3 linked regions of the Paracoccus pantotrophus genome follow. The protein of the gene in region 3 interacts with the protein of the main gene of each other region in a pairwise test. Links are inferred from orthologs where the notes say so. Each region holds a gene or a part of one and is shown on either strand. Other genes may lie near its edges.

Region 1 (2,755 bases), on a different replicon or contig from region 3:
AGCGCCGCGCCCCCGATACAGCGCAGCGAGGCGCGGCAAGATGCACCGCAGGCTGCCGCGCCCCGCGCGCCCGTCGCCGCACGGCCCGATGGCAGCGCCGCGGCGCTCGCCGTCTCGCCCGATGCGCTGGCGGGATTCCCGGATTTCGAATCGGTGATCGACCTGATCCGGCGCATGCGCGACATGAAGCTCTTGCTCGATGTCGAGGACCATCTGCGGCTGGTTCGCTATTCGCCCGGCCGGATCGAGTTCCAGCCCACCGAACACGCGCCGCGCGACCTGGCGCAGCGGCTGGCAGAACGGCTGCGCGGCTGGACCGGCGGCCAACGCTGGGCGGTGACCGTGACCTCGGACCCCGGCCGGCCCACGATCAGCGAACGGCGCGCCGAACGCGAGGCCGAGGCCCGCGCCCGCGCCATGCAGAACCCGACCGTGCAGGCGATCTTCGCCGCCTTCCCCGGCGCGAAGATCACCCGGATCCGGCCCATCCCGGTGCCGGTTGCGGTTGAAAAACCGGCGGGCGAGGATACATCCCCGCATGAGCTGACCGAAGGCCCGGTGGCCGAGGTCGAGGAATGGGATCCCTTCGAGGACGAGGATTAGGCGATGTTCAAGGGCCTTGGCGACATGGGCGATCTGTCAAAGATGATGGAGGCCGCCCAGCAGATGCAAAGCAAGATGGCCGAGATGCAGGAGGGGCTGAACCGCCTGACCGTCACCGGCGAGGCCGGGGCCGGCCTGGTCAAGGCCACGGCGACGGCCAAGGGCGAGCTGACGGCGCTCGACATCGACCCCTCGATCTTCAAGGCCGAGGACAAGGAAGTGGTCGAGGATCTGATCCTGGCCGCGATCAAGGACGCGCAGCGCCGGGCGCAGGACAAGGCGGCCGAGGAAATGGCCCGCCTGACCCGCGAACTGGGCCTGCCCGCCGGCATGAAAATGCCCTTCTGACCGATGTCGACCGCCTCCGGCGACGAGATCGAGACGCTGATCGCCACCATGGCGCGGCTGCCGGGGCTCGGGCCGCGCTCGGCGCGGCGCATCGTTCTGCACCTGATCCGCCGCCGCGCCGGGCAGATGGCGCAGCTGGCGGCGCTGATGGCCAGCGTGGCGGAAAACGCCCGCGAATGCCTGGTCTGCGGCAATATCACCCAGGCCGACATCTGCCCGATCTGCGCGGACCCGGCCCGCGCCACCGGCGAGATCTGCGTGGTGACCGAGGTGGCCGACCTCTGGGCGCTGGAACGCGGCCGCGCTTTCCACGGCCGTTACCACGTGCTGGGCGGAAGCCTTTCGGCGCTGGACGAAATCGGCCCGGAAGACCTGCGCATCCCCCAGCTTATCGCCCGCATCGCCGAGGAAAACGTCACCGAGATCATCCTCGCCCTCTCGGCCACGGTCGAGGGCCAGACCACCGCGCATTACATCGCCGAGGCCCTGGCCCCGGCCGGCGTCGCCGTGACCGGCCTGGCCCAGGGGGTGCCGATCGGCGGGGAACTGGACTATCTCGACGACGGCACCATCACCGCCGCGCTGCGCGCCCGCCGCCAGTTCTAGCGGCGCCCGCAGAGCCGGGGCTCTGCCCCGGACCCCGGGGTATTTTTGAAACGGAGAAAGACGCGGGAAGCGAACCCAGGCTGCGCATGACAAAAGGGGCTCCGAAACCGGCGCCCCTTGGCATTCTTTGTTCTCCAAATACTCCGGGCTGAGTTGTGCTTCACTTCTGCACATGCATGAGGAGGTGGGATGGCAGGCTTCGATCTGACGGATCTCGAGCGGGAGGTGATCCGGCCTTTGTTGCCAACGAAGGTGCGCGGCGTGAAGCGGGTGGATGACCGGCGGGCGTTGAACGGCATCTTCTGGCGGCTGCGGACGGGGGCGCCCTGGGCGGACATTCCAGCGCGCTACGGCCCCTATACGGCTTGCGTGAACCGCTTCAGCCGCTGGCGCAAGGCGGGCCATTGGGCGCGCATTCTGTAAGCCGTGTCAGAGGCTTATGACGGGAAAGTCCAGATGATCGACCCGTCCTCGATCCGGGTTCACCAGCATGGGGCGAACCGCCCGAAAAAGGGGGGCGATCCCGTTGCATGGGGCGCGCGCGCGGTGGGCTGACCGCGAAGATCCACGCTGTGGTCGATGCCCGCGGCCGCCCGATCCGCCTGAACCTGACCGAAGGCCAGGCGCATGACGGACGCTCGGGGGACGATATGGTCGGGTCCATCGGCGCGGGCCGGATCCTGCTCGCCGGCCGGGGCTACGACCGCGACCGGCTGCGCGATAGGCTCGCCGAACGCGGTGCCCGGGCCAATATCCGTCCCATACCGACCCGGAAACGCTTTCCTCCCTTCGATCCGGTTCTCTGCCGCGCCCGCAATCAGATCGAACGGTTCTTCGGCAAACTCAAACATTTCCGGTCCATCGCAACGCGATACGACAAGCGAGACGACAACTTCCTCGCATCCGTACAACTCGCCTCCATCCGCATATGGTTGCGGAGATATGTGTCGGAACCAGGGTGTCAGGCTGTTCTGCCGAAGGCGGAAAACGTCTTCACCCTCGCCGCGAAGCACGCGACGGACGAGCCCACGGCTGAGGCCGGTGATACGGAGGATCCGCTTGATGGGCACGCCTTCCCGTCCCATGCGCTGGATCAGCGCGTTGGTCGGCTGGCGCCTCTGAAACCCTTGATATTGCAGCCGCTCTGCAGCGGTCAGGATGCCAGGGTCGAGGTCGGCATGATAGGCCACCTTGCGGA
Region 2 (2,806 bases), on a different replicon or contig from region 3:
GCCGAGGGCCTGCCCGCGCCGCGCCCGCCGCTGCGGCTGAAGGGTCGGGTGACGGCGCTGTCGGACGGGCGCTATCGCGTCGCCGGGCCGATCTATCACGGGCAGGAGCTGTCGATGGGCCGCGCCGCCGCCTTCGACACCGGCGCCGCGCGCATCGTCGTCTGCGAGCAGCCGCACGAGCCGCTGGACCTGGGTTGCTTTTCCTGCCTGGGGCTTGACGCCGCGCAGGCGCGCTTCCTGCACCTGAAATCGCGCATGTATTGTCGCCCGGTCTTCGAGCCGCTTGCGCAAGCCGTGGTGGAATGCGCAAGCTCGGGCGTAACCGCCTCGGATTACGATCTGTTCGCTTTCAAAAAACTCGCCCGGCCCATATATCCGCTGGACCTGGGGACAACCTGGCAGGATTGAAGGACCGCATGGATCAGGACGCGCCGGCAGGCAAGGAACGCAGGCTTACCCGCATCAAGCTGTCGGACCAGGTGGCCGAGGACATCCGCCGCCGCATCGCCCGCGACGGCTTGCGCCCCGGCGACCGATTGCCGCATGAGCGCGCGCTGATGGAACATTACGGCTGCTCGAAAGGCACCATCCGCGAGGCGCTGAAGGCGCTAGAGGTCGAGGGGCTGGTGCGCATGCTCTCGGGTCCGAACGGCGGGCCCGAGATCCAGCCCGCCTCGATCGACATCGTCACCCAGCAGCTGCGGCAATACCTGCATTTCCAGAGGATCGACTTCGCCCAGGTCTACGAGCTGCGCCAGTCGCTGGAAGTCAGCCTGGCGCGTAACGTCATCGGCAAGCTGACGCCCGAGCATTTCCGTCGGCTGGAAGAGAACATCCGCATCTGCGAAGCGGCGAACGCGGCCCAGGACCGCGCCCTGGTGCGCCGGGCCGAGACCGAGTTCCACGACATCCTCTGCGAGGCCTCGGACAACGTGATCCTGGTCTTCATGTGCCGCTTCCTGAACAGCATGCTGCGCGACCTGGTCAGCTATCGCAGCGAAAGCATGCGCGAGCACGAGATCTTCGGCGAGGCGAATATCGAAAGCCACCGGCAGCTGCTGGCCGCCTTTCGCGCCGAGGATGGCGATGCCGCGGCCCGCATCATGCACGATCACATGTGCTGCGCCGAAAGCTACATGCGCCGGCTGGACGCCTCGTTCCGCTCGGACCTGCTGAGCCGGTTCTGAAACGGAAAATCCCGGCCGCGAGGGGCCGGGATTTGTGGGACCGGGTTGGGCACCCGCGATCAGAACGGGATGTCGTCGTCGAAATCGGGCCGGTTCTGCGATTGCCCGCCGCCGCCCGAGGAACTGCCGCCCGACGAGCTGCCGCCGCCATAGCCGCCGCCACCGTAACCGCCGCCGCCATAACCGTCATCGCGGCCGCCGCCACCGCCGCCGCCGCGGCTGTCGAGCATGTGCAGCTCGCTGCGGAAGGGGCGCAGCGCCACCTCGGTCGAATAGCGGTCGTTGCCGCTCTGGTCCTGCCACTTGCGGGTTTCCAGCTGGCCCTCGACATAGACCTTGGAGCCCTTTTTCAGATATTGCTCGGCCACGCGGACCAGGGGCTCGGAATAGATGGCGACCGTGTGCCATTCGGTGCGCTCCTTGCGCTCGCCGGTATTGCGGTCCTTCCAGGTCTCGGACGTGGCGATGCGCAGGTTGGCGACCTTGCCGCCGCTGGGAAAGCTGCGGATCTCCGGGTCTTGGCCCAGGTTGCCGACCAGGATCACCTTGTTCACGCTGCCAGCCATGCTGCGGTCCCTTTCGTTGGCTTCGTTCCCGCGGGGTGTAGCGCGTGAGGGGGCGGGGGAGCAAGCGGAATGGCATCAGCGGGCACAGGCGGAAATCCGCCGATGATCGCGGCCGCCGGCGCGCGGTAAAATCCCCTTGCGGCACGCGCCGGGCTTTGCGCTATAGTGCAGCCAAAAAAGAAGACGCCATGCATGAGGGACGAATGATGCTTTCACGCGATCGGGCGATGATGCGCCAGTTGGGCCGGGCCGTGATGGTCCTGGCGTTTTCGGCCGGGCTGGCCGCCCCCGCCGCGGCCGACGGGCTGCGGCTGCAGGCGAAAAGCGGCAAGTCGCGGCTGGCCCAGTTCGAGCGCCAGACCCGGCTGATGGATTCGCGTCTGGCCGCGCAATACCAGCAGTCGGCCCGGCTGCGCCCCGGCGGCACCTCGACCAAGAGCGTGGTGGAACTGGACATCCCCACCGCGATTCCCGCCTATCGCGGCAACCGGCGCAGCCAGTATCTGCCCCATGCCCGCGCCGTCGCGCGCAAGCACGGCATCCCCGAGGATCTGTTCCTGCGCCTGGTGCAGCAGGAATCGGGCTGGAACCCGTCGGCGCGCTCGCACAAGGGCGCGCAGGGGCTGGCGCAGCTGATGCCGGGCACGGCGGCCAAGCTGGGCGTCGATCCGAACGACCCGATCCAGAACCTGGAAGGCGGCGCGCGCTACCTGCGCATGATGTACAATACCTTCGGCAGCTGGCGGCTGGCGCTGGCGGCCTATAATGCCGGGCCGGCGGCGGTGGCGAAATACGGCGGCGTGCCGCCCTATCGCGAGACGCGCAACTACGTCCGCATCATCCACGGCAGCTGAAAGGCAGGGCCGGGCAGGGCGTCCGGCCTTGGCGTTTTTCCTCAGAAGGTCGAGGGGATGACGCGGCTGTATTTCGTCCCGGCGATCGAGGCGCCGGCCATCAGACCCGACTGGCCGAAGATCATCGCCACCACCGGCTGCTGCGCGGTGATGGTATCGGTGCCCATCGAGACGCCCCCGGCGGGCAGCGCGTAATAGG
Region 3 (2,973 bases):
TCGGCGGCCGAGATCGGCATGCGCTATGCCATCGACCGCAAGCAGTTTGGCAAGTCGCTGATTGAATTCCCGCGCGTCGCCGACAAGCTGGCGATGATGGCGGTCGAGATCATGATCGCCCGGCAGCTGACCTATTTCAGCGCCTGGGAAAAGGACCACGGCCGGCGCTGCGACCTCGAGGCCGGGATGGCCAAGCTGCTCGGCGCCCGCGTTGCCTGGGCGGCGGCGGACAATGCCTTGCAGATCCACGGCGGCAACGGCTTTGCGCTGGAATACGCCATCAGCCGCGTTCTGTGCGATGCACGCATCCTCAACATCTTCGAGGGCGCGGCCGAGATCCAGGCCCAGGTTATTGCACGCAGGCTACTGGACTAGGATGAAATTCCGGCCCCTGCTGGACAGCGGGGGCGGTTCGGGCATTATGGCAGCAACGCGACATAACGGAGCTGCCCATGACCCGCATCCCGATGATTTCCGTGGCCTTCGCCGCCACGCTCGGCCTTGCTGCCTGCGAGCCCGCCACGCCCGACGTGCCGGGCTCGACCATTCCGACCGGCCCCTATGTGCTGGTCGGCATCGGTTCCGACACCGTGCCGCAGCGCAATGTCGGCATGACCATCGAGGCGGATGGCTCGATCTCGGGGCAGGCGCCCTGCAACCATTACTCAGCCAAGCAGAACGCCGAGCCGCCGGCCTTTTCGCTGGGGCCGCTGACCACGACGGAAATGGCCTGCAGCGGGCTGGCCGGCCGGCTTGAGACGCGCTATTTCCAGGCGCTGTCGGCGGCCGATGGCATCACCTTCGAGGGCGGCGTGCTGACCATCAAGGGGCCGACCTACCTGACCTATGAGCCGGGCTATCGCAAGGAATGATCCCCAAGCCGGAAGGAGGCAAATCATACGGAAACTGATGCTGGCGCTGTCCCTGGGATTGGCCGCCTGTGGTGCGGAACCGGACGCCGCCGCGCAGATCCCCGGCGAATATACGTTGATCGCGGTGGAGGGTGTCGAGGTTTCGGGCACGCCCACCCTGCGCATCGCCGAGGACGGCGCGGTCTCGGGGCAGGGGCCCTGCAACCTGTTCACCGGCCGCAACAACGCGACATTGCCGGCGCTGGACCTGGGCGCGTTGGCCACGACGCGCCGCGCCTGCCTGCAAGAAGGCGGCGAACATGCGTTCTTCCAGGCGCTCGGCGCGGTGCGCGAGGCCAGGCGCGAGGGCGAGGAACTGGTGATGACCGGCCCGGACGTCACGATCCGCTGGCGGGCCGCGGCGCAGTAAGCCGGGCGACCAGCCGGGCGCGTGCGGGCGGCAGGGGCTTGCCCGCATGGCTCTCGGCCAGCCGCGCTTGCAGGAAATGCCCGGTCAGGGCCAGCGCGTCCTCGATCCCGCCATTGCCGCGCCCGCCCAGCATGGCGGGCAGCGGCAAGAGCCGCGGTGCCCAATCCCCTGCCGCCTGGGCCGAAACCGCCCGGCCCGAGCGCGGGCTGACATAGGCCAGCCCCTCGCGCGATCCCGTCACCGCGCAGCGGGTCAGGTCCAGCCCGAAGCCCAGCTCGTCCAGAAGCCGCATCTCCCAGCGCAGATAGGCCTCGGCCCAGTCCCCGCCCGCGTCCATCAGGTCCAGGAGCGCCTCGGTCGCGGCGGCCAGGCGGGGATGGGGGTCGCGCTCGGGCAGGGCAAAGGTCAGAAGCGCGGTGACGGCGTTCACCCCGGCCAGCGCATCGGCCCCGGCCAGCAGGCCGGGCCGCGCCCGCGCCGGCTCGACGGCAAAGGTGCCCAGCTGATCCTCCAGCCGCGCCCGCCAGCGCAGGCTGACCCGGTTGCCCGGCTGCAGCATGGCGGCCCGCCTGGCGCTGGCCCCGCCCGGCACCAACCCGCGCAGCAACCCCGCCTCTTGTGTCAGCACGGTCAGGATCGCGGCGCTTTCGCCGTGCCTTTGCCGCGCCATCACGCTGGCCTCGCCGCTCCATTCCATCGCGCCGCCTTTCCTTTCGCGCCACCCTGCCGCAATCTGGGGGCAACGGACAAGGAGGCAGGCATGTTGAAACCGTGGATCGAGGCGCAGGCGCGGCTGGTCGAGGTGGCGGCGGGGCGGGCGCCCGCCGATCTGGTCATCCGGGGCGGGCAATGGGTCAATGTCCACAGCCGCGAGGTGATCCCCGGCATCGACGTGGCCGTGGCGGACGGCCGGGTGGCCTATGTCGGGCCGGATGCCGGGCCGTCCGTGGGGCCCGACACGCAGGTGATCGAGGCCGAGGGCCGCTACATGGTTCCCGGCCTGATCGACGCGCATATGCATGTCGAATCGGGGATGCTGACGCCCGCGGGCTTTGCCGCCGCAGTGATCCCGCATGGCACCACGACCATCTTCCACGACCCGCACGAGATCGCCAATGTGCTGGGCCTCGAAGGCGTGCGGCTGATGCGCGACGAATCGCTGCTCCAGCCGATCAGCATGTTCACGCAGATGCCCAGCTGCGCGCCCTCGGCGCCCGGTCTGGAAACCACCGGCCAGCCGATCACCGAGGGCGAGGTGGCGCAGGCCATGGGCTGGGAGGGCATCGTCGGCCTGGGCGAGATGATGAACTTTCCCGGCGTTGCCGCCGGCGACCGGCAGATGCTGGCCGAGATCGCCGCCACCCGCGCCGCCGGCAAGACGGTGGGTGGGCATTACGCCAGCCCCGACCTGGGCCGGCCCTTCCACGCCTATGTCGCCGGCGGCGCCAATGACGACCACGAGACCACGACCGAGGCGCAGGGCATCGCCCGCGTGCGCCAGGGCATGGGCTGCATGATGCGGCTGGGCTCGGCCTGGTATGACGTGGAAAGCCAGATCACCGCGATCACCGAAAAGGGGCTCGACCCGCGCTTCTTCATCCTGTGTACCGATGACAGCCATTCCGGCACGCTGGTCCATGACGGGCACATGAATCGGGTGGTGCGCCATGCCATCGACTGCGGCTGCGACCC

What was found.
Region 1: the proteins of recO (region 3) and recR interact in binary tests that used the Escherichia coli proteins (3 or more experiments, as listed by UniProt). The link is inferred for Paracoccus pantotrophus from one-to-one orthologs.
Region 2: the proteins of recO (region 3) and ssb interact in binary tests that used the Escherichia coli proteins (3 or more experiments, as listed by UniProt). The link is inferred for Paracoccus pantotrophus from one-to-one orthologs.

What each region holds. Positions count from the first base shown.
Region 1 is NZ_CP044426.1:860,441-863,195, reverse strand. It holds recR (recombination mediator RecR), read left to right. Parts: upstream 1-954; coding sequence 955-1,557; downstream 1,558-2,755. Other genes in the region: ESD82_RS14675 (YbaB/EbfC family nucleoid-associated protein), read left to right, coding at 607-951; ESD82_RS14680 (DNA polymerase III subunit gamma/tau), read left to right, coding at 1-603. UniProt on the Escherichia coli protein: May play a role in DNA repair. It seems to be involved in an RecBC-independent recombinational process of DNA repair. It may act with RecF and RecO.
Region 2 is NZ_CP044426.1:1,321,445-1,324,250, reverse strand. It holds ssb (single-stranded DNA-binding protein), read right to left. Parts: upstream 1,754-2,806; coding sequence 1,247-1,753; downstream 1-1,246. Other genes in the region: ESD82_RS17055 (lipid-binding SYLF domain-containing protein), read right to left, coding at 2,649-2,806; ESD82_RS17060 (lytic transglycosylase domain-containing protein), read left to right, coding at 1,960-2,607; ESD82_RS17070 (FadR/GntR family transcriptional regulator), read left to right, coding at 417-1,187; ESD82_RS17075 (M81 family metallopeptidase), read left to right, coding at 1-408. UniProt on the Escherichia coli protein: Plays an important role in DNA replication, recombination and repair. Binds to ssDNA and to an array of partner proteins to recruit them to their sites of action during DNA metabolism. Acts as a sliding platform that migrates on DNA via reptation.
Region 3 is NZ_CP044423.1:1,480,129-1,483,101, reverse strand. The notes cover bases 115-2,832. They hold recO (DNA repair protein RecO), read right to left. Parts: upstream 1,979-2,832; coding sequence 1,250-1,978; downstream 115-1,249. Other genes in these bases: ade (adenine deaminase), read left to right, coding at 2,042-2,832; ESD82_RS07170 (META domain-containing protein), read left to right, coding at 910-1,281; ESD82_RS07175 (META domain-containing protein), read left to right, coding at 453-872; ESD82_RS07180 (acyl-CoA dehydrogenase family protein), read left to right, coding at 115-375. In the rest of the region: more of ESD82_RS07180, read left to right, coding at 1-114; more of ade, read left to right, coding at 2,833-2,973. UniProt on the Escherichia coli protein: Involved in DNA repair and RecF pathway recombination.